One region of the Furfurilactobacillus entadae genome, then DNA from elsewhere that is predicted to be linked to it. Evidence: riboswitches for the same ligand, from Rfam matches in the RefSeq annotation. Region 1 holds a riboswitch; the other holds the start of a gene.
What was found. A riboswitch is a leader RNA that binds a small molecule or an ion and turns the genes downstream of it on or off. The one in region 1 is predicted to bind thiamine pyrophosphate.

Region 1 (12,147 bases):
TTGAACATGACGCTAAGATCCTAAAGCTCGATCAACGTGAAACAACGCTGACGTTGACGTCCGATGTGAATGAACACGGGGTTGCCATGACACTTGCTAACGCCGATTACGTCGGCATCTGGTCACCGTTTCCACAAAAAGCGCCGTTTGTTTGCATTGAACCATGGTGGGGGATCGCGGATGCCATTGATGCCACTGGCGATTTAGCCACAAAGGCGGGAATCCATCACCTTGCGTCACAAGCCACCTTTAATGCAGATTACGCATTAGAGTTCTTTTAACTAAACATTTGGAGCAAAAATAACGCCTACCGACACATGTCGATGGGCGTTATTCTGGTGCAAATTAAGGCATCAAAAAAACTCGTCCGGGCAATCCAGACGAGTTCCATCAATCATGATTGATTAGCCGCTGAGGACGACTCATCAGTAGCCTTATCTGTGGGTACTTGGTTTTCAGACGCCGCAGATGGTGCAGCGTTTTTATCAGAATCAGCGGGTGCGTCTTTCTCGTGCACCTTAATGGGATGGGTGAGGCGGTAGCGCCGGTATAAGCCAAACGGCACCATCCGCTCCGTCCCAGTTTTAATGCGGTCCAAATTACTTCGGTGACGGTAAATAATAAACAACGTGAGCACAAAGGCGACAGTGGTTAAAATCCCGTCTTGATATAACAGGGACATGAATGTAATGATTGTTAATGCGGCCATCGAAGCAACGGAAACCATGCTGGTGATGTAAACCAGTGATGCAAAGATGACACAGGCGATGAGGAAAAAGGGGAAATTATAACCAGCAAGAATCCCGGCACTGGTTGCCACGGCCTTACCACCTTTGAACCCGTCAAAAATGGAGAACGTGTTCCCAAGAATGGCCGCTAAGCCGATGAGTAACCCATTGATGACAATTCCATGGACGACTGGTGCCCCAAAGATCACTGGTTGCAGCGTGGACAGTGCGCCTTTACAGATATCAATGACCATCACCGTCGTTCCAGCCGTTTTACCAAGGACCCGGTAGGTATTGGTGGTGCCGATATTTCCAGAACCTTCCTCACGAATGTCCTTATGAAAGAATAGTTTACCGATCCAAACGCCGGTCGGAATGGCCCCCAGTAAATAGGCAACCACGAGCATGATGAGTAGTTTAAGCATGAGCAACTTCCTTACGTTAGCGTAGTTAATGCCCTTCATTTTATCATGAAGCCACTCCGCTGCCAAATCCACCGCGAATCGTGGTCGAATTGCTCATGATGCGAAACAGATTGGGGTAAATGCGGTCTTTTTTGTTGTAGAACGTTTGTTCGCATTATGCTAAAATGAATCACGATAACGCGTTTAATGATTGGCGCATTAATGACGAAATAATGATGGTTAACAAAATTAAGTGTGCCCCAACGCGGTTTGTGTGTTATTTTAATTTAGATAGTCTAATTGAGAGAGGATGTTGACATGGCTTCATCAGCCGAGGATTACAACGCATCAAGCATTCAAATTTTACACGGTCTCGAAGCCGTTCGGAAGCGTCCGGGGATGTACATCGGATCAACCGACGGCCGGGGCCTTCATCACTTGGTTTATGAAATCGTGGATAACGCGGTTGACGAGGCTTTAGCAGGATTTGGTCAAGAAATCAACGTGACCATTCATGCAGACAACTCGATCACGGTTCGCGATCATGGCCGGGGGATGCCAGTGGGAATGCACGAATCTGGTATCCCAACGCCCGAAGTTATTTTCACCGTGCTCCATGCCGGTGGTAAATTTAACGAGGGGAGCTATAAGACCTCTGGTGGTCTTCACGGAGTTGGTTCTTCCGTTGTTAACGCATTATCTGAATGGTTAACGGTGACCATCGTGAAAGACGGTCAAAAATACCAGGAAGACTTTAAAAACGGTGGCCAACCAGTGGGAACCCTTGTGAAGTTAGGCAAGACCAAAGAGGCTAACGGAACAACGGTTTCCTTCAAACCAGACCCAAGCGTCTTTACAACCACCGTTTATAACTTTAATACGTTAGAAGAACGGCTCCGTGAATCAGCATTTTTGCTGACAAACGTCAAGATAACGTTAACAGACGAACGGGCTGATCAAGAGCGGGCGGAGACCTTCCTCTTCCCTGATGGCATCAAGGAATTTGTCGCTTACTTAAACGAGGACAAGGACACCCTGGGTGACGTCATGTACTTTGACGGAAACAAAGAGGGTGTCGAAGTTGAAGTGGCCGCTCAGTATAACGATGGGTACTCGGAAACGACCCTTTCGTTTGTTAATAATGTGCGGACACCTGGTGGTGGGACCCATGAAGCTGGGTTACGCTCAGCCTGGACCAAGGCGTTCAATGAGTACGCGCGCAAGGTTGGTCTGTTAAAGGACAAGGATAAAAACCTTGAGGGTTCCGACGTTCGGGAAGGGCTATCCGTGGTTATCTCTATGCGGATTCCAGAAGCAATTTTGGAATTTGAAGGTCAGACGAAGGACAAGCTCGGAACTAACGAAGCGCGGACAATCGTCGATAACGTAATTAACGAGCAACTGGGCTTTTACCTGATGGAGAACGGGGAGTTTGCCCAAATGCTCATCAGAAAGTCCTTGCAAGCACGCCAAGCGCGCGAAGCTGCTAGAAAGGCCCGGGACGAAAGCCGTAACGGGAAGAAGAAGGGTCGTCAAGAACGGCTCCTCTCTGGAAAGCTAACGCCCGCACAGTCGAAGAACTCATCACGCAATGAATTATTCTTAGTCGAGGGTGATTCTGCCGGTGGTTCAGCTAAACAAGGGCGTGATCGGAAGTTCCAAGCCATTCTGCCACTGCGAGGGAAGGTCTTGAATACCGAAAAGGCTAAGTTACAAGACATCGTCAAAAATGAAGAAATCAACACCATGATCTACACGATCGGTGCCGGTGTTGGGGCTGACTTTAACATCAAGGATGCCAACTACGACAAAATCATCATCATGACGGATGCCGATGATGATGGTGCCCACATCCAGATCCTCCTGTTAACGTTCTTTTATAAGTACATGCGGCCAATGATCGACGCTGGCCGGGTGTACATTGCTTTACCACCGCTGTATAAGCTTCAACGTGGGGTTGGAAAAAAGACGCAGATTGAATACGCCTGGACGGACGCCGAGCTTGGGACCAAGGAAAAGAAGATTGGCCGCGGTTACTCACTCCAACGGTTTAAAGGGCTTGGGGAAATGAACGCGGACCAACTATGGGAAACGACCATGGATCCACACACAAGAACATTGATCCGGGTGCGGATCGATGACGCGGCCTTAGCTGAACGGCGGGTGACGACCTTAATGGGCGATAAAGTTGAACCACGACGTAAGTGGATTGAAGAAAACGTCGCCTTTAACTTAGAAGAGGACGGTTCGATCTTAGACAATGCGGCTGTTAATTCCGCCCATAATGTGGATGAAGATACCGAAGCGACTGACAGTGTGTCATTGACCGCTGAATCAACCGATTCAACCAGCACTGGTCCAACGATCACCGTTTGGGACCAACCGACCGACTAGTCCAAAAGTGTCAGTAGGACGCAATCAGAGTTAATCTTAGCGAGAGAGGAGTCGCGTTTGTGGCTGAAAATGAACAACACATTCAGGAACTGACCTTGGAAGATGTGATGGGTGAACGCTTTGGGCGTTACTCGAAATCCATCATTCAAGATCGGGCACTTCCTGATATTCGGGATGGGCTAAAACCCGTTCAACGCCGGATCTTGTATGCAATGAACAAGGATGGCAACACGTATGATAAGGCATTCCGGAAGTCAGCAAAGTCTGTCGGAAATGTTATGGGTAACTATCACCCCCATGGTGATTCATCAATTTATGAAGCCATGGTGCGGATGAGTCAAGACTGGAAACTCCGTGCACCCCTCATTGAGATGCACGGGAATAACGGGTCGATCGACGCCGATCCGCCGGCTGCCATGCGGTATACGGAAGCCCGGTTGAGTAAAATTTCTGGAACGATGTTGCAAGACATCGACAAAGAGACGGTTGATTTTGTTCCGAACTTTGATGACACAGAAAATGAACCCACTGTTCTACCAGCCCGGTTCCCTAACTTATTGGTTAACGGGGCGAGCGGGATTTCAGCAGGGTATGCAACCGAAATTCCCCCGCACAATTTAACGGAAGTCATTGATGCCCTGATTTACTTGCTGGCTCATCCTAAAGCAACGACTGATGATCTAATGGGCTTTGTTAAGGGCCCTGATTTCCCAACTGGGGGGATCATTCAGGGGGTCGCCGGCATCAAAAAGGCGTACGAAACCGGCGCTGGTAAGATTGTTCTCCGCTCTAAGACTGCCATTAAGGCCCTTAAGGGTGGTAAACAAGAAATTGAAATCACCGAGATTCCGTATGAAGTCAACAAGGCCCTGTTGGTCAAGAAGATGGACGAAATTCGGATCATGAAAAAGGTCGAGGGAATCGTCGAAGTTCGCGATGAATCCGACCGGAACGGCTTAACCATTGCGGTTGAACTAAAGTCCGGGGCGGATGCGCAGGGGATCTTAAACTACCTGTTAAAAAACACGGATCTTCAAATCACCTACAATTTCAACATGGTGGCCATTCACAACATGCGGCCGGAACGGATCGGGCTAAAGACCGCCCTCCAGGCGTACATTGATTTCCAACGTGAAATCATTACAAAACGGACGCACTTTGACCTTGAACGTGCCCAAAAGCGGCAACACATCGTTGAAGGGTTGATCAAAGCATTATCCATTCTGGATCAAGTCATTGCGACCATTCGGGGGAGTAAAAACCGGAAGGACGCAAAACAAAACCTGATCGACCAGTATGCCTTCACCGATCCTCAAGCTGAAGCCATTGTTACGTTACAGTTATACCGGTTGACGAACACCGATGTGACCGAACTGCAACAAGAGCATGATCATCTGACGGAAGAAATTGCGCGGTTGACCGACATTTTGGACAACGATGCAACCTTGCGGAAAGTCATGCGATTTCAGATGCAGGATGTTAAAAAGACCTTTGGTTCTGATCGGCTTACGCAGATTGAGGCACAGATTGAGGAATTAAAGGTTGCCCGGACGGTCACCGTGGCTGACGAAGACGTCGTTTTGATGGTCTCTCACGATGGGTACATCAAACGTAGTTCACCACGGTCATACCAAGCATCCGTTACGGATGATAATGGGCTAAAGGACGAGGATTACCCAATCTTGCTTGAAAAGGTATCCACGTTGGACCACTTGTTCATCTTTACGAACAAGGGGAACTTAATCTACCGCCCCGTTCACGAAGTCGCGGATGCCCGGTGGAAGGATACTGGGGAACACATTTCGCAATCCATTGGCTTAGCGGATGACGAAGAGCTAATGGCCGCCTTTACGTTTAAGAGCCTAAAGGAAAGCGGGCGGTTTGTTATCGCAACGCGGCACGGTTTGATCAAACAAACGGCCTTTATGGACCTGTTACCAGGCCGGACGTATAAAAAACGGGCCAGCATGTTTGAAAAGCTGAAGCAGGCGGATGATCAGGTCGTTAACGTGGCTTACGTTGACGGCGATGACCCACTGACCGTTATGTTAATGTCTCAACACGGCTACGGTTTGCGCTTTGATCTAGCTGAGGTGCCGACTACAGGTGCCCGGACAAGCGGGGCTAAATCCATGGACTTACGTGACGGTGATCAGGTCGTCAACTGTCAATTGGTGAGTGAAACTGATGATGTTATGATTGTGACCCAACGCGGTGCCCTAAAGAAAATGGCCGTTAGTGAAGTGACCGTTACCAGCCGGGCCCGTCGTGGGGTGATGTGCCTTCGTGAGTTGAAGACAGCACCGCATGAAATTATTGATTTCATTGCGTTGGCAAAACGAACCCTTTCACCCGTCGAAATCGTGACGGCTCGCGGCGTTCGCCACGATGTTTTACCGGCTGAGCACGAGCGGAACGCACGTTACTCAAATGGATCGTTTGTGATCGATGTGGATACGGAAGGGTTACCACTCTCCATTCGGCGTCGTGAAGCAGAATTAGTCTTGAATTAATGTTTTGCTTGGGTAAACCATTAGGCAGATTAATTGAGCAGGACGATTTAAAGCGCTTCAAAACCAAGTGTGCTACAGTATTAACATTACTGTGAGCACACTTTTTTTAATTAAAAACCCTTGGTCATCCGTGTGTTAAGGGCCATAAAGTTTCACATTTGGAAAATTAGGGGCTAGTTATTAAAAAATAATTGCGATCGGGAGCTAATACTTGCACGAGTAGACCACTTTTGCGTACAATTATCGTATCGAAAAGTTTTACTTTATACTTGTTTTGGCCAATAAAACAATTAATAAATCCTTTGAAAGGTGGTTTCACAATGAAAAATAAGCAAGAAACGATTTTTTCATCAAAGACGCTAACCTACTTTTTACAATTAGCCGAAACGATGAACTATACGCAAGCTGCCCAAATCCTTGGGATCACACAGCCGGCTTTAACACAACAAATTAAAAAACTGGAACGGACAGTTGGTGCACCATTATTTTACTCCGTTGGTAAAAAGCTCCGGTTATCCGAAGCTGGGAACACCATGCTCGGCGCCACTCATGAAATTTATGATGTGTTGAACCGTGCAACCGACGAAATTCAGCAAACAACTTCTGCTGACTCTGGTGAAATCAACATCGGTCTGTTGGCCTCCATTGAATACTCAGTCTTTGAAGACTTTGCTATTCAATACTACGAAGCCAACCCAGACATCACGATCAACTTCCATATGTTGACCAGAAAAGAAATCTGGGACCGTTTGGAAAATAACCGGATCGATTTGGCAATCATGTACCTTCCAGATGACAGCATTAAAAACTGGAAGCCATACCGGTCAAAGAAGATCATCACGGAAGATCTTTTATTCATTCACCACGAACAAAAAATGGCTGAACGGAAAAAGATTCGGTTAAAGGACACGTTAAACAACGTCTGGGTAACGTACCCACGCGAGTACTACTTAGACCAAGTGTTGCGTGAAAACTACAAGAATGCCATGGTTGATTTGCCAAATGCTGTGGCGCGCTTCACAACGCCTGACCAAATTTACCAATTCAGTGCTGAAACAGGGGCCTACACTGCCTTACCAAACAGCTACATCTTGGCTAAGGGATTAGAATCAGACATGTACGCTGCTCAGTTTGAACCTGGAATTAAATTTGACTTAGCGTTCGTTTTCCGTAAAGATAAAGATGAGATTCCGCGTGTCGGGAAATTACTTGATACATTCGAAACCTATTTGAATGAACAAGACTACATTTCTCGCTTAACGCAGATTCACAATAGAAAATACGGTGAACACACTGAAGGAGCAGAGAACTAATGAGCAAACAGTTAATTTTCGGGCACCAAAGTCCTGATACAGACGCCATCGTTGCAGCGAAGGCTTATTCATACCTGCAAAACCACCTTGGCTTCGATACAGAAGCAGTTGCTTTAGGGACACCAAACGAAGAAACTCAGTTTGTCTTGAACTACTTTGACGAACCAACACCACGGATCGTGACAAGCGTTGCGAATGAAGTTGACAGTGTTATGCTGGTCGACCACAACGAAGCGCAACAAAGCGTTGCTGACTTAGCTGACGTAACGGTTACCCACGTGGTTGATCACCACCGGATCGCCAACTTCCAAACGGCACAGCCGGTTTCATACCGCGCAGAACCCGTTGGTTGTACCAGCACGATCTTGGTTAAAATGTTTGACGAAGTCAAGGTTGAAATTCCGGCTCAATTGGCTGGTTTGATGTTGTCGGCCATTATCTCTGACACATTACTGTTGAAGTCACCAACAACAACTGCTGATGACCGGGCCGCCGTTATCGCCCTGGCTGAAATTGCTGACATTGATTACCAAACATACGGTTTGGAAGAATTAAAGGCCGGCACAAACTTGGCTTCAAAGTCAGAAGCACAATTGGTTGAACAAGATGCCAAGTCATTTGACATGGGTGGCAAGACTGTTCGGATTGACCAAATCAATACCGTTGATCTTGACGAAGTGTTTGCCCGCCAAGATAAGTTAGAAGCTGCCATGGCTGCTGACGCCAAAGAAAACGGCTACGACTTATTCTTAGTGTTAGTGACAAACATCTTAGACAGCGACTCACGGTTGCTCGTTTGGGGTGAACCAGCTGATGTTGTTGAAAAGGCCTTTAACACGACCTTAACCAACCACACTGCTAGTTTACCTGGGGTTGTTTCACGTAAGAAACAAGTTGTCCCACCATTGCAAGCAGCGTTCTAAATCACAAATCATGGTTAAACGGCACAAAGCGGATCAGTAATGATCTGTTTTGTGCCGTTTTTTGTTAGTTAACGATTCCGTTGAGCAAATTACTTGCGCCACTGCACAAAACGTGGAAAATAGACTTACGAGAAGTAAGTGTTTTATTACTTCAGTTGGTTAATTTAAATAATGGTGGAGGGATTGCAAATGCAAGATAAAAAAGACGCACTCGCACGGTTGAGTAAGGAAGCATACGCGGTCACTCAAGAGGGTGCGACGGAACGCCCGTTTTCTGGGCAGTATGACGCGTTTGATAAACCAGGAATTTACGTTGACATTGTGAGTGGTGAACCCATGTTTTCGTCGCTGGATAAATATGACGCTGGTTGTGGGTGGCCCTCATTTACAAAGCCAATCGCACCACAAAACGTTCAGGAACACCGTGATCAATCATTTGGAATGGAACGAACTGAAGTACGGAGCCGCGACGCTAACTCACACCTTGGCCATGTTTTTACTGATGGTCCGATCGCAGCCGGTGGGTTACGGTACTGCATCAATTCTGCGGCCCTCCGTTTTGTCCCGGCAGATCAGTTAGAGGCCCAGGGGTACACTGACTACATCAGTCAATTTCCTAACGTTTCCCAACAAGCACACCAACAGGAGGATTAACGATGGCAGAAGAAACAGCAATTTTTGCAGGCGGGTGTTTTTGGTGCATGGTTAAACCCTTTGACACGGTTCCAGGCATCCACAGTGTTGTCGCCGGCTACACTGGCGGCCACGTGGCCAACCCAACGTATGAGCAAGTCGCCAGTCACACAACTGGGCATACGGAAGCCGTCAAAATCACGTTTGACCCAACCGTTATGTCATATGAACAACTGGTTGATATTTACTGGCAACAAACGGATCCAACTGACGCCATGGGTCAATTCCAAGACCGTGGTGACAGTTATCGTCCGGTAATTTATGTGAATGGTTCCGAACAGCGATCAGTGGCAGAAGCGTCTAAGGCAGCACTTGCCGCGTCTGGCCGGTTTGATCAACCGATTGTGACCCAGATCGAAGATGCCAAGCCATTTTACCCAGCTGAGGACTATCATCAGGATTTCTACAAAAAGAATCCGCTCCGCTTTGAAATGGAAGAAGCGGGTGGGCGAAGTGCGTTCATCAAGCGACAGTGGCAAGATCGGTAACGGCTTGAATTGACGGCACAAGAATTAATCTGTATGCTAATAATGAATAAGCGAACACCACTAGGGGGGTTCATCATTGATGAACTGAGATGGCAACTTGCCGGACCCTTTGAACCTGTAAGTTTACACTTGCGTAGGAAAGTGGTCAGCAACCCGGGTTTTTAAGGTACGATTGAGCGGGGCGCTGGACCATTAATCCTGGTTCAGCGCCCTTTTTGTGTAATTAAAAGGAGTTGTCACAATGACAAACAAGTTCACAGCCGTTGACCCGGCCTTATTAATGACCATTAGGGCGCACCAGCCGGTGGTTTTAAACCTTAGCAACATTGTCACAGTCAACGAGGTCGCCAATGCGCTAAGCGCGATCGGCGCGTCGCCCATTATGTCATGTGCACCTGAAGAAACAGCGGATCTCCTGACCATTGCCGATGCAGTTGTTCTAAACCTTGGCACATGGACACCAGCCCAAGTCACGCACATGGAGGCCCTTGGCCAAGCCGCTAACACGGACCACGTTCCGGTGATTGTTGATCCGGTTGCCGTTGGTCTTCCAAAACGACGGCAGGTGTTTGATCACTTAATGGCGATGGTTCAACCGACCGTCATTCGTGGGAACACTGGCGAAATCGCGAGTCTTGCTGGCTTGACGGCGGTGACGCGGGGAATTGATGCAGCCAACCAAAATGGCCTGTCAACCACCATTGAAACGGCCAAAGCGGTTGCAGCACAGTACCGCTGCTGTGTGGTTGCGACTGGACCAATTGATGTCATTACGGACGGTGACCATGTCGTGATCAACCGGGCCGGAACGCCATTGTTTGCGACCCACGTTGGTTCTGGCGACCTGCTCAGCAGTGTACTCGGTGCATTCCTTGCGGTTAGTGACCAACCGTTGACCGCAATTGCCACAGGGACCGCGTTACTTGGGGCCATTGGCGCCTGGACGGTGACGCACCATCAATTAACTGAGCGACAACCGGGAACGTTTGGGATTCGACTATTAGATGCGCTCTGTGGCGTGACCGCTAACGACCTTGCGCCATTTATTCAATTAGGGGAGGACTAACACGTTATGAACGCATTTGATCACGATGACCAATACCCACAAGCACTGTCCATTGCTGGCTCTGATTCTGGCGGCGGCGCTGGGATGCAGGCAGATCTAAAGACCATGCAGGCGCGAAAAACCTTCGCAACGACTGTTCTTGTTGCCATTACTGCTCAAAATACGCTCGGGGTGCAGGATGCGTTTTCTCTGCCACCAAAAATTATTGATGCGCAATTTGCTAGTTTAGCAGCGGATCTCGCCATTAAAGCCTGTAAAACGGGTATGCTCGCTGACGTTACGCGGGTTAAAACGGTGGTGACGAACCTGAAGCGCTACGACTTTGGCCCGTTAACCGTGGACCCCGTAATGATTGCTAAGGGGGGCGCACCGTTGCTTAGTGACGATGCAATTGCTGTGGTTCGTGATGAACTACTGCCACTTGCGACCATCGTCACACCAAATCTTCCTGAAGCAATGGCCTTAACCAACATGACGATAACGACTGATCAGGACATGCAACGAGCCGCTGAGCAGTTACAAGCACGCGGGACCGCCAACGTTATTATTAAAGGGGGTCACGAAGCAAATAGTGATCAGGTTCGCGATTTTGTGCTGTTAGAAAACGGCCGGTCGTTTTGGCTTAGCGCGCCGCGCATCGAGACGATCAGGACACACGGGACTGGCGACACACTCTCAGCCTGCATCACCGCTGAACTTGCGAAGGGGGCCAGCATTGAAACTGCCATTCGCACCGGGAAGCAATTCGTCACGGCGACCATAACAGACGGGATTACGGTGGGTCATGGTCACGGACCATTGAATCATTGGGCCACCATTGATGAGCAGGAGGGGCACAATGAACTTTAACGCAAAGCAATTAACGGCGTACTTTGTGGCTGGATCACAAGATGTCCCAGCTGGTCAAACCTTGCCAGATCAGTTGGCAGCGGCAATCGACGGGGGAATCACTGCTTTTCAGTACCGTGAAAAGGGACCTGGTGCACTAACAGGAACAGCCCGATTAACGTTGGGGGAACAGCTCCGGGCACAATGCCAAACGGCCAGCATTCCGTTTTTTGTTGATGATGACGTTGACTTAGCCCAAACGCTCCATGCGGACGGGATCCACGTCGGTCAAACGGATCAACGCATCGAGGCGGTCATTGCCGCCGTTCCCGACATGATCATCGGCTATTCGTGCCATACATTGGCTCAAGTTCGCACCGCAAACACGTTGGCGGCAGTTGACTACATTGGTAGTGGGCCCATTTTTCCAACGCAATCAAAAGCAGATGCGGATCCAGCCATTGGATTAACCGGGTTAACGGCCTTAGTTCAGGCAAGTCGCCGCCCCATTGTTGCGATTGGTGGCCTTACGCAAGCTAATTATCAAGCAGTGGCCAGGACAGGTGTCGCCGGCGCCGCTGTTATCAGTTTACTCACCCAGGCGCCCAACATCACTGCGGCAGCCCACGACCTGCTGGAAACATTTAGCTAAGCGGCGAAAAACATTAAACTCTCGCTAAACCAACGGGAAAAGATTGCATTTTTCTCACGCCGAGGCCTACACTAATAACAATTAATTAGTTTACTGGGGAGAACATCATGCAGAAACGACCAAAACCAATCAATCCGGCCATGCC
Region 2 (12,147 bases), on a different contig from region 1:
TCAAACTGCTGTTGATCCAGCGCATACCCACGTTCTGTCAGGTAATGGGCTGATACAATTTGCAACTTATGACCAGCCACCATTCCTTGCACACCGGCACCCGTGATCTGACTAATGTCTGTTGCTGAAACCGGGGTCACGCTTCGCGCTTTCGCAGCATTCTTAATGCCGACTGCCAATGGATGACTAGACCCACTTTCCAGACCAGCTAATTGGGCTAACACTGTGTCTTCCGTAACGTCCGCTTGATAACTTCCCAGTGCATGCACTTCAAAATTACCTTCTGTCAGGGTCCCCGTTTTATCCATCAACGCATACTTCATGTCGTTGACCCGCTCCAATGCGTTCCGGTTCCTAATTAACAAACCATGACGGGCCGCAATGGACGTACTTCTTGAGACAACCAACGGAATGGCCAACCCCAGGGCATGAGGACAAGCAATAACCAGAACCGTCACGGCGACAGACAGGGCTAGTGGCAAATTACCAACAAGCAGCCAGACACCAAACGCCACGATGGCCACCGTCAGGGCTGCATAGAATAACGTTCCGGCCACCCGATCGGCCATGTTTTCTTGAGCCGATTTTGATGCCTGGGCGCTGTTCACAAGATTCATAACTTGCGCTAAGTACCCAGAATCACCAGTTCCGGTGACGACCATTTCAAACGTCCCGTCACCATTCACTGAACCACCGATCACCGTTGCGTCGACCGTCTTTTCCACCCGTTTTGCTTCACCAGTCACCATGGCTTCATTAACGCTTGTTGTCCCGCTGACCAATGTGCCGTCTGCCGGAACCTGTTCGCCTGCACGAACGGAAACGTGATCACCCTCGGCCAGATCGCTAATAGCGACGTCTTGCACATGACCATCAACCACCTTGTGAGCAACGTTAGGCAACAACTTGGCTAACGAATCAACCGCAGAACTCGCGTTCATCACGGCATTCATTTCAATCCGGTGTCCCAGCAACATGATATCGATCAGCGTTGCCAACTCCCAGAAAAAGTTTGTGACCATTGGTTGCGCGTGAAAGATGTTATTTGCAACCACCGCATACAAACTGTAAATGTAAGCGACAGAGATCCCCATTGTAATCAATGCCATCATGGCGGGTTTTCTTGCTTTTAGTTCAGCAAACCCACCAAAGAAAAACGGTGAGCCGCCGTAGAAAAACAAAACTGTTCCAATCAGTGCTGCCACCCAATCGGACCCAGGAAACGTCACCTGAAGGGGTAAGTGAACCCCCATCATTGGCGTTAACAAAATAATTGGAATCGTTAAAATCACGGAAACCCAAAACTTCCGTTTAAGATTGCCCATGTGCATCATGCCATCATCGGCCATCTCCATTGATCCATGATCCATCTCATGGTCCATCGACATATTGTTCATGATTGTGCCCCCTCAACGTGCTTTTTCGTTTACGTTTGTAATCAACGACTAAAGTTTACATTTGTAATCGAAATTCGTCAAGTATTAAACGCGCTTCCCAATAAAAATGGCCACCCACATCATGGTGGTGGCCATTAACATTCTGTTTTAATCGTTATTAACTGCGGTGGGGGTGCAACCGTGTTCCCCATCGGTTAACTGGATCGGAACGCAGTTGCAGGGAACAACGGCTGGTGCGTCAATTGCTTTTTCAGCCAATACTTGTTGTAACTGAGCAATGTCCGTTCGACTAAGCGTCAAATCGTTAACTAAGGTTGCAAGCGTCGCCCCGGCCTTCATTTCGCAGAGATGACCAAACAACGCATGCGTTGCGGCGTTCATGGCGTCTTGTTCTGCAACTAATGGCGTGTAAACAAAGGCGTTTGCTTCCTTTGCCGTTGCCAGCGCCCCTTTTTTCACCAACCGTCCTAGGAGGGTCTTGCTTGTCGCGGCTTTCCAGCCCATTTTATCCGCTAAAATGGTGGTCACCTGATGGCTGGTCACCTGGCCAAGCGTCCAAACGACCCGCATTACTTCCCACTCTGCATCGCTAATCTCCAGTTTAACCGTTGCTTCCATCGTCACGCCGCCTCCTTGATTTAGTGTCGCTTTTGTTTTTAAGTTTACACTTGTAATCAATTATTTTCAATTATTTGCCCCTGCTTAAGTAATTTTCCTCACGTTAATTCGATAATGAAGATTTTTCATCATCATTATGAAAAAGTTGCGTTTTATTTTCCCAACCCCGCCCCCTATACTGGGGCATAACGAAAGGGGCCTTAACATGACAAAAACAATTTTTTCGGATCGCGTCAGTATCAGCAATGAAAACCGCCTTGGTCAACTATTCGCCAATGACCTTGGACAAAATGGCGTTTGCTTTTCCGCTGGGAACCCGAACCCTGCATTATTTCCCACCGTCACGATGAAACAAGCGTTTACCCAAGTCATCGATCACCACGGCGCCCACCTCTTTGAGTACCAAGCAGTCGACGGCCCTTTCCATTTACGTGAATTACTTGCCGATCGTGCCCAACAAACGGCGACAATTCCGGCCACCGCAGCAAATGTTTTACTCACCCAGGGTGGCCAACAAGCCATTGATCTTGTTGCTCGGCTGTTCCTAAACCCGGGTGATGAGCTCGCGGTCGAAGCGCCAACCTATGTGGGGGCGTTGGCCTCATTTGACCAATATGCGCCACGTTATCACGATGTTCCAATGACACGTGACGGCATGGACCTTGATGCCCTTGAAGCCACCCTAAAACAACATCCCAACATCAAACTTGTGTATACAGTTCCAGACTTTCATAACCCAACTGGAGTCACCATGCCGACCGAAAATCGGAAACGCCTAGTGGCACTAGCTGAGCACTATGATGTGTACATTGTCGAAGATACGCCTTATCGTGACCTCCGGTATACGGGGCATCAGCTTCCCGCCATTAAAGCTTTTGACACCCATGATCGTGTCATTTTCATTAGTAGTTTTTCAAAAATTTTGATGCCCGGGCTTCGGACTGGCTGGATTATCGCAGGGACCGCCATTATTCAAAAACTCCGGCAGTTAAAGGAAACCAGCGACCTTGAATCGCCAGCAATCATGCTTCAGGCCATCACAAACTACCTTGACCACGGTCTTTTAGATGAGCACATCGCAACGCTAATCCCTGTCTATCAGCAACGCCGTGACGCCATGATTGCCGCACTAACCCGGTTTATGCCGGAAACTGTCCATTACACAACCCCTGCTGGCGGGTTCTTTATCTGGTTAACCTGCCCAGATGATCTGGACACAACGGCGCTTCTAACGGAAATTTCAGCAACGGCCCACGTCAGTTTTGTTCCGGGCCAGGTCTTTTACGCCCACCAAAACGTGACCAATACCCTGCGCCTTAACTTTTCTGGTGTTACACCAGCAGAAATCACCAGTGGGATCAAACGCTTTGGTGACGCCCTTACCTGCCAACTCACCCAATCGGTGCTTGACCAGTGATTTAGGTAACCGTCAGTTGTCTTTTCCACCTAAATGGACTATAAATGATGTGACACAAATTTTATAATGACAGGTGGAAAATAATGACCCCTATGAAGGAAGACTACCTAAAGATGATCTTTGAGTTAGGTGGCGTTTCTGGAAAAGTTTCAAACAAGCAGCTGTCGTTGAGTCTCAACATTGCAGCTGCTTCTGTGACAGAAATGATCAATAAATTGGTCGAAGAACGGCTAGTCGCTCATACGCCCTACGCTGGCATTTCACTCACAGATTCAGGTCGGGCCGCAGCAGAAGAATTGGTTCGTAAGCACCGGTTATGGGAGTGCTTCCTTTTCGAAAAGCTTGGCTATACACTCGCCACGGTTCACCAGGAAGCGGAACAATTGGAACACAGCTCCAGTGATCACATGATTGACGCCATGGATGATTTTTTGGACCATCCTGACCATTGTCCCCATGGTGGGGCCATTCCAGATCAAGCTGGCCACTACGTTGAGGGCAGTCGCTTAGCGTTAGCTGACGTGACCGATAACACTGTGATCGCGCTGTCCCGTTTTGTCGATAACCACGACCTGTTAGAATACTTAGAAAGCCTGAACTTCGTGGTTGGCCAAACGTACACCGTTTCGGCGCACGCACCTTTTGAAGGCCCAATCACCTTAACCACTGATGCAGGCGACCATGTTGACGTTAGTTTTAAAGCTGCCAACAATGTGTTCGTAACAACTCCTGAAGCAAAATAACGGGTGCCCCTGTGCCCCAACCAAAACACCCCGTGTCCTTAGCGAACGATCTAAGGACACGGGGTGTTTTAGATTAATTTAATTAGGCTAGTGGATAAATCCGTGCCATAAAATGACGCTCCCAACCAGAATTAACAGGGCTGGCATCAGCCACGTGCTAAAGCGCTCCACAATTACAACGGCCACCTTCGTTTGTGCTAAGCGGCGGCCCAGCCAGAGCCAGGCGATGGTTAACATGAAAAAGATTGCAATTGTCATTGTCATGTCCGCTGCCGTTTGCTTCGCGAATAGCGGAATGTAGACACTCAGATTATCGCCACCATCCCCAACCGTCACACTCCATACTAACGGAACGGAAACGGCTCGAACCTTGGCCTGCTTCAATTCGGGCGCCTCTGCCCACCCGTGACGTTCATGCCACAAATCGAGCACCCCAACCGCAATTGGAATGATCCCCAGAAGACTGATCCATGACGGGGCAAACTTCATCAGTCCAAAGCTCAGGAGCCAACTTACGGCAATTAGCGTAACGATTCCTGACAGTTGCCCCCATATAACAGCACGCCACTGGCGTTTTGTTTTCGCTGACCCGGCAAACATAATTAACAACAAGAGATCGTCCATGTTGGTCGCTAAAAACGCTCCACCGGCTGTAATCATCACTCGGATCACTGATGGTGCCTCCGTTCTGCCCGCCGATCATTGCGATGAGCATGACGTTTGATGGTTGCACGAAAGCCTTCTGAACGGTGCATTAACGTTAATGTATACGCTAGTCCTGAACCAGCCGTTAACGCCCACAGCACCCACCAACCACTCCCTTGGAGTCGCCGGATTGGAAACAACTCGTCAATCACGCTTTGAAAGGCTTCGTTTGAAACCTCCTTCACGGTGAGGGCATGGTGTGCAAAAATGACTTCCATCCCTAACTGAACGATGAGCATAACAGCCCAGCCAGCAAGGTACAACCAGCCGCCCTTCACCTCAACGCGTGCTTCACCACTCGCACCGAGAAGGGGCCGGATGGTTGCGTAACGTCCCTGCAAGATCCCGATAATAATACCAAGACCAACCATTGCAACAGCAATCCAGACGTTAGCCGCCGTGACCTTAAACGTTTGACTGAACATCACCAGCGCAAAAATGGGGAGCACCCAATATCGTAATCGTGTTGGACGTTCAAAAGCAAATTGTCCCTGAATAAAATAAAATAATACCAGTAAACTTAAAATTACCGTCCACATGAGACTGATCCTCACTTGTTGTTAATGGTGTTTATTATGCCACGTTTGGCGGAAACATTGCGGTTCCCCAATCAGAACACCAAAAATTTCACACTAGCGTTCGTCTGAGGCAAGTGATGACTGGTTCCACGCTTCAAGCCGCCCATCCAAAATTACCGATAAATCGTCAAAACAAGCCTGCATCCTCATAACATCGTCGTAACTGACCTGCTGAAGTAACAATTCCGCAGTTAGCCGCGCCTCTTTGACCTGGTTTTCTTGTAACGCCCGCCCGGCCTCAGTAATGGAAAGATGCCGGCGCCGGCGATCATCCTTATCGATCTGAATCTCAATTAATCCCTGACTCAGTAAATCCCGGGTTCGTAATGAAACCGCCCCGGTACTTATGTGATTGAGCTCCGCCAACTGGTTAACGGACACATTTGGGTCTTCCGCTAGTTGATTGAGCATGCACAAACTTGCCCAGTTTGTGCCATATTTCATCGGCAGTGTTGTTAGGACCTTTTCAATAATTCGAAAGCTGCCCAAATACCCGCGCTGTAACAGTTCAACAACCTCATTGACGTTTAGTTCGGATGGTGCCTGCTTCTTTTCATCATTCATCTCTCACTACCCTAAATCCTCGGTGATTATTTGCCATTAAAAACTATAATACACATTATAATGAACTACAATTTTAATTATTATCCTTTTAAACAACCGCATGGTCAAGCCCTTTGACTAACTCGACCGATGTTTTATCACCAGTCTTCGGTCATCTAAGCATTATTTAATCTATTTAATTAACAATGACATGAGAAATTAGCCATTTCACTTGAGAAAGGGCTTACATTCGTCTATTATGAGGGAAGTAATCGGACAGTTTACAGCTTTTAATCTGACATTTGTGGGGGTTATAAAATGGCAACAAAGAAAATGATTCTGGATTTAGACACTGGGGTGGATGACGCACTCGCCATCGCCTATGCAGTTGCTTCACCAGAAGTTGATTTAATTGGGATCGTTTCATCATATGGTAACGTTTTGGTAGACAAGTCAGCGGAGAATTCGCTCAACTTGTTAGCCCTATTGGGTGCAACAGACGTTCCCGTTTTCCTAGGTGACGCACATTCCAGCACAACAGATCACTTTGACGTTATGGAAATCAGTCAAAAGATCCATGGGGTCAACGGGATTGGGGAAGTTGAAATTCCTGCAGCAAGTCGCCCAGTTGAAGCAAATTCAGGGATCGATTTCATCATCGATGCTGCACATGAATACGGCGATGATTTGATTTTGGTGCCAACCGGCCCACAAACAAACATTGATGCCGCAATTCAAAAGGATCCAACCATCGCTAACCTGATTGGTAACATGACCTTCATGGGTGGTGCCTTGACTGTTCCTGGTAACGTAACGGCCTTTACAGAGGCCAACATCAACCAGGACCCCGCGGCCGCTGACCGTGTCTTCCGCTCACCATTGCGCTCCACCATGGTTGGGTTAGACGTGACTCTGCGGACCCTTTTGACTAAAAAGGAAACGCAACAATGGCGTGATCTTGGAACGGTTGCCGGTGAAAAATTTGCTGACATTACCGACTACTACATTGACGCTTACTACGATTTAGACATTGATAAAAATGGTTGTGCCATTCACGACCCATTGGCTGTTGGAATCTCAATCGATTCAAGCTACGCTAAGTTGATTGATTTAAACATGAAGGTCACTCATGATGACCCTGCTAACTCTGCTGATATTGGTCGGACCATTGGTGATTCAGCTCGACTGAATGACCCAACGACTAACATGAAGGTTGCCGTTGATGTTGATAAGGATCGTTACCTTGCCCATTTCATGGACTTGTTGACCAACTTATTTGCCCAACATTAATCATTCATATTCTGCTCAATTTGAAGCGACCGTTTCCTAACAAATCAGGAAGCGGTCGCTTTTTATGCGGATTCATGACGTAATCCTAAATGATTGCGTCGTTTAGTCGCCGTCACGATTTTTCCACCTGGGTCAATTAAAAACTTTGGCGTCAATCGTCCTGCTAGCGTAAAATGAACGTAATCATTTAGGAAAGGCGGCGGTGACCATGGCACATAAAGTGTTAACAGCCCTTTGTTACCTCAGCATTTTATTTTTACCAGTTATCTTTCCGCTAATCGTTTGGATCGTTGCAGCTGGGCAACGAGACGTTACTCGTGATGCAGCCCGCGCTTTTTGGAGTCAACTGTTACCAACCATTATTGCTTTTGGGAGCTTTTTTTGGATCGTTGCGGTTGGCTTTACAAGTGGCGCAACGGCTGGCCTTGGTTGGCTCACCCTGTTACTGATTGGTGGATTATGTTTAGTTAGTGCCATTCTTTGGTTTTACAACATCATCATGGGCGTGATGCGGCTACTTGCTTAATCCGTTCCCATAACATAAAGGAGCTCGTTACCATGAAAACATCTACTAGCGCTAGCACTAGAAATCTCGTGTTGGCCGCACTTTTTATTGCCATTATCATCGTGCAGGTCATTGTTCCCTTTTTAGGATACATTCCCTTGGGGTTAATGGTTATCGGTTTGCAAATTACCATCATTCAATTTACCGTCGCCATTGCTGCCATTCTGCTCGGACCGTGGTGGGGCGCCCTCATCGGTGGTGTCTGGGGGTTAGCTTCACTGATTCAAGCCTGGACCACCACGTACAACATTGGGGCCTTCCTGTTTAGAAATCCTGTGACCGCCTTAGTTCCCCGAATCATGATCGGCCTTGTCGTCGGGTACACGTTCCAGGCACTGGCTAAGCGTCACCGTCAGGGATTAGGGCTTGTCCTTTCCGGTTTTTTGGCCTCCTTCACTAACACCGCACTGGTTGTTTTGAGCGCATGGGCAACCATTGCCATTTTCCACGTTTACTTCCCTGGAATTCCTCACAGTGGCACATTTATGTGGCTGCTCCTTTCCTTGGTTGGGACAAACGGAATTGCAGAAATGATTGCCGGTGTTATCATCGTGCCAATCATTGGTGGGGCAATCCTCCGCGTTCGTCGGTCAAATTAACGGACATTACTTGTTGAATTTCTGCTAAGTATTCGCTATGATGAGCGTAGTTTAAATAGATCTGGGGTGCCGTTTGGCTGAGATAAGACCCATTGAACCTGCTCCGGTTAGTACCGGCGAAGGGAGATACGTCACAACAATCCGTTAATTTGGATTGTTTTCAATGTCGCAATTGCGCCCCGGCACAGACTCTATCTGTGTCGGGGTTTTTATGTCTCAAATAGCGGTTCCTAATGTCCGGTAACATTACCAATAGGAGGAACTTTTTATGCAACATCAATCAGCACCACATCACAATTCATGGCACCTTCGTGACGTCATCTTAATCACGATCATGGCGATTTTCATGGGAATCATTTTCTTTGCCGTTGGTTTTTTGTACAACGGACTTACCCTGTTGCTAACACCATTTGGGTTGGCACCATTCGCCAATGACGCCCTGCTGGGGCTCTGGACCATGGCTGGTCCACTCGCCGCCTTCATGCTTCGGAAAGTTGGTTCTGCCACCATCGGCGAGCTCCTGGCATCCGCTGTTGAGGCCATCATTGGTGGACAGTGGGGCCCCAGCACCCTCCTTTCTGGCTTTATTCAGGGGTTTGGTTCTGAACTAGGTTTCGCGTTTACGCGCTACCGCCGTTATGACTTATGGTCCCTCTCGCTATCTGCTGTCACCACAGCCATCGTAACGTTTATTTGGGACCTTGCTCGCTCTGGTTACAGTGCCTTTCACCCCGGGATGCTAATCGGCTTGTTCACCACCCGGGTCATCTCAATGTGGCTGTTTGGCGGCCTCCTTGTTGCCGCGGTTACGAAACTTCTCGACCGCTCGCACCTCCTGGATCGGCGCGCCTAACGTTACATTTACCTTTTATGAAAGTGAACCATTATGTCATTGATTAATCTCGATCACGTTACGTTTTATTATGATGCACAGCAACAACCAGTCCTTAACGATCAGTCACTTGACGTTTTCGACGGCACGTTTAATTTACTGACGGGCCCATCAGGAACTGGCAAATCGACGTTTCTGAAGCTGGTCGCCGGACTTTACCCTGCGTTTACGGGCCACCAAGAGCAGGGGCACATCACCATCGCCGGTCAGGACGTTAACGTCTTGGCGCCTAACGACCGAACCGCACTGGTTGCCATGATGTTTCAAAATCCCGGTGAACAGTTCGCTATGCCCACTCCCCGTGAAGAGCTCGTTTTTGCACTGGAAAACCAACAGCTCAATCCAGCAGTCATTCCTGATAAGGTTAGAAACGCTCTGGCCTTCGCCAATGTTGCCGACCTTGCGGACCGGCAATTTACCACCCTATCCGGTGGCGAGCAGCAAAAGGTTTCGCTTGCCCTAATTGTTGCGCTTGAATCGCGCGTGATCCTCCTGGATGAACCCTTTGCAAACGTTGATCCTGAGGCCCGTACGGTCTTGTTAGACCGGTTGAGCGAGTTAGCCACCAATCATCATAAAACGATTCTCATTGCCGACCATGATCTATCAGACTATCGTGACCGGATCGATCAACTTTACGTTTTGGATCCGACTCGTCAGCAGATTCATCCGGCAACAGTCACCGAAACGGCCACTCGGTTTACCGACTTTGCGGCACATGCTCATCAACCACAATCACTTTCCCCTGTCGTTCAGACAGCATCGGAATTTGACCTCAACGAGCTCACGGTCGGCCACCAAACACCCTTACTGACCGCGACCTCGTTAAGCCTGTTTCAGGCACAACTCACCGTTATTACTGGTGCTAACGGAACGGGGAAATCAACGTTGCTCAATGCACTGGCACGGTTACAACCGTACACGGGAACCATTACTTGGCGGCAGACTGACCTCAACAAAATCCGCCGCCAACAGTATGCAAAACACGTCGCGTTGGTCTTCCAACAGGCCAGCAGTCAGTTTTTGCGCATCACGGTTGCAGAGGAACTGGCCCTTAGCCAGACGCACCAAGTCTCCACTGAATGGACACCCGCTAAAGTTGATGCCACGCTTAGCGACCTCGGCCTCGCCGATTTATTAGACCGCGTCGTCTACACGCTTAGTGAGGGCCAAAAGAAAAAATTACAGCTCTTATTGATGTTGATCATGGGGACGGATACGCTGCTCCTGGATGAACCACTCACCGGTTTAGACTTAACGTCAACGCACCAAATGCTTCAGTTACTACATGAGGCGGTTCATCAACATGGCCACACGATTATCATGATTACCCACCAACTCACGGATGTGGTCCACTACGCAGATCGGCACATCCACCTAATCAATCACCAACTCCACTACGAGGCTTCCCTATGAACCCAACCATTCTCCTCAGCTTAATTCTTTTGATCGGTATCGAAATTTCGTTTACCAGCGTCATCTGGGCCAATGTTTTGATTCTTATCATCAGTCTCTTTATTATGTGTTGGCGACGTGCGCCCTTAGTATCGTTTGTTCGTCTCGCCCTCATTCCACTCATCCCCGCAGTCGGGATTTGGTGTTCCATCCGGTTCACAACGAGTGGTCAAAACGCCCACTTTGCTTGGGTTCTTGCCACCCGGATCTACGCCTATGCTGGCCTCGGCGGCCTCTTTACGTTTTCAACGACCCCTGCAAAAACGTTGGCCTCACTGGAACAAAATGCCCACCTCCCGACAACCTTTGTTTACGGCATGGTTGGTGCGCTTAACTTTGTGCCACAGATTCGTCGCGAGGTCACCATCATTCGGGCCAGTGCTCAAATGCGCGGCATCACGCTTCATTTCTGGTCACCACAGCTGCTTTTCAAGGCCATCGTGGCCGCCCTTAACTGGTCCGAAAATTTGGCCGAGGCCATGACTTCTCACGGCTTTACTGAAAATGCGCCCCGAACACACGTGACTGTCGTTTCGGTTCCAATCTGGAATTATTGGGTCGCTGGCATTAGCTTACTTTGCCTACAGGCCGTGTTGTTTAGCTCGTTATCGTAAGTCTAAAAAAATCGCTTCTTCGTTGACGACAAGTCAATGAAGAAGCGATTTTTTTACGACAAGGATTATTTAAAATGTTGATCTAAAAACGCTTGGATGTGTGCTTGATAGGCCGTTGGATCATGCCGGAATGAGGCAGCGTGTTTTGCCCCCTTCACGATCCATAGCGATTTTGGTCCGCCAGCAGCGCGGTAATTTTTATAAACCATGCTGGTTGGCACGAACGTATCCTTATCACCGTGAATAAAGAACATCGGTTTATCATTTTTCTTCACCGCATTCACCGAGCTGGCTTCCGCATAATTATACCCGGCGCGAATCTGACTGATTTCACTCACGATCCCCACTAGTGGCCATGCGGGGAGTCCATACATCGACTTTGCCTGATAGCTGATTTCATCCTTCACCGATGTGTAGCCACAGTCCTCGATGTAGGCCCGAACTTGTTTAGGGACATCCGGTTCGCCGCTGACCATCATGGTCGTTGCGCCACCCATCGACACACCAAACATCAGCAGTTGACTGTCTGCGCCATTTTTTTGCACAACTTGTTTAAGCCATTTTACATAATCACGCCGATCTAGCCAGCCATAGCCAATGTACTTCCCCTGTGACTGCCCGGCCGCCCGATCATCCGGGATCAGCACGTTAAAGCCCATGTCATGAAACATGGTCCCATAGGCCGCCATTTTGTCTTTGTTCCCCCCAAACCCGTGCGCAATCACCACCGT

Region 2: another riboswitch for thiamine pyrophosphate. It lies ahead of ACKTR5_RS06140 (ECF transporter S component); the one in region 1 lies ahead of thiM (hydroxyethylthiazole kinase).

The regions. Positions count from the first base shown of each region.
Region 1 is NZ_BQXN01000015.1:41,936-54,082, forward strand. It holds gene ACKTR5_RS07470 (aldose 1-epimerase family protein) at 1-281, shown strand, start outside; partial or broken gene plsY (glycerol-3-phosphate 1-O-acyltransferase PlsY) at 551-1,153, opposite strand; gene parE (DNA topoisomerase IV subunit B) at 1,451-3,526, shown strand; gene parC (DNA topoisomerase IV subunit A) at 3,586-6,039, shown strand; gene ACKTR5_RS07490 (LysR family transcriptional regulator) at 6,360-7,352, shown strand; gene ACKTR5_RS07495 (manganese-dependent inorganic pyrophosphatase) at 7,352-8,275, shown strand; gene msrB (peptide-methionine (R)-S-oxide reductase MsrB) at 8,447-8,929, shown strand; gene msrA (peptide-methionine (S)-S-oxide reductase MsrA) at 8,932-9,456, shown strand; TPP riboswitch at 9,509-9,613, shown strand; gene thiM (hydroxyethylthiazole kinase) at 9,698-10,522, shown strand; gene thiD (bifunctional hydroxymethylpyrimidine kinase/phosphomethylpyrimidine kinase) at 10,529-11,371, shown strand; gene thiE (thiamine phosphate synthase) at 11,361-12,002, shown strand; gene ACKTR5_RS07525 (hypothetical protein) at 12,110-12,147, shown strand, end outside.
Region 2 is NZ_BQXN01000010.1:56,238-68,384, reverse strand. It holds gene ACKTR5_RS06190 (heavy metal translocating P-type ATPase) at 1-1,397, opposite strand, end outside; gene ACKTR5_RS06185 (CopY/TcrY family copper transport repressor) at 1,545-2,015, opposite strand; gene ACKTR5_RS06180 (aminotransferase-like domain-containing protein) at 2,221-3,432, shown strand; gene ACKTR5_RS06175 (metal-dependent transcriptional regulator) at 3,516-4,175, shown strand; gene ACKTR5_RS06170 (cadmium resistance transporter) at 4,263-4,847, opposite strand; gene ACKTR5_RS06165 (hypothetical protein) at 4,844-5,419, opposite strand; gene ACKTR5_RS06160 (MarR family winged helix-turn-helix transcriptional regulator) at 5,513-6,022, opposite strand; gene ACKTR5_RS06155 (nucleoside hydrolase) at 6,320-7,291, shown strand; gene ACKTR5_RS06150 (hypothetical protein) at 7,500-7,817, shown strand; gene ACKTR5_RS06145 (ECF transporter S component) at 7,850-8,455, shown strand; TPP riboswitch at 8,508-8,597, shown strand; gene ACKTR5_RS06140 (ECF transporter S component) at 8,724-9,308, shown strand; gene ACKTR5_RS06135 (ABC transporter ATP-binding protein) at 9,342-10,763, shown strand; gene ACKTR5_RS06130 (energy-coupling factor transporter transmembrane component T family protein) at 10,760-11,416, shown strand; gene ACKTR5_RS06125 (alpha/beta hydrolase) at 11,482-12,147, opposite strand, start outside.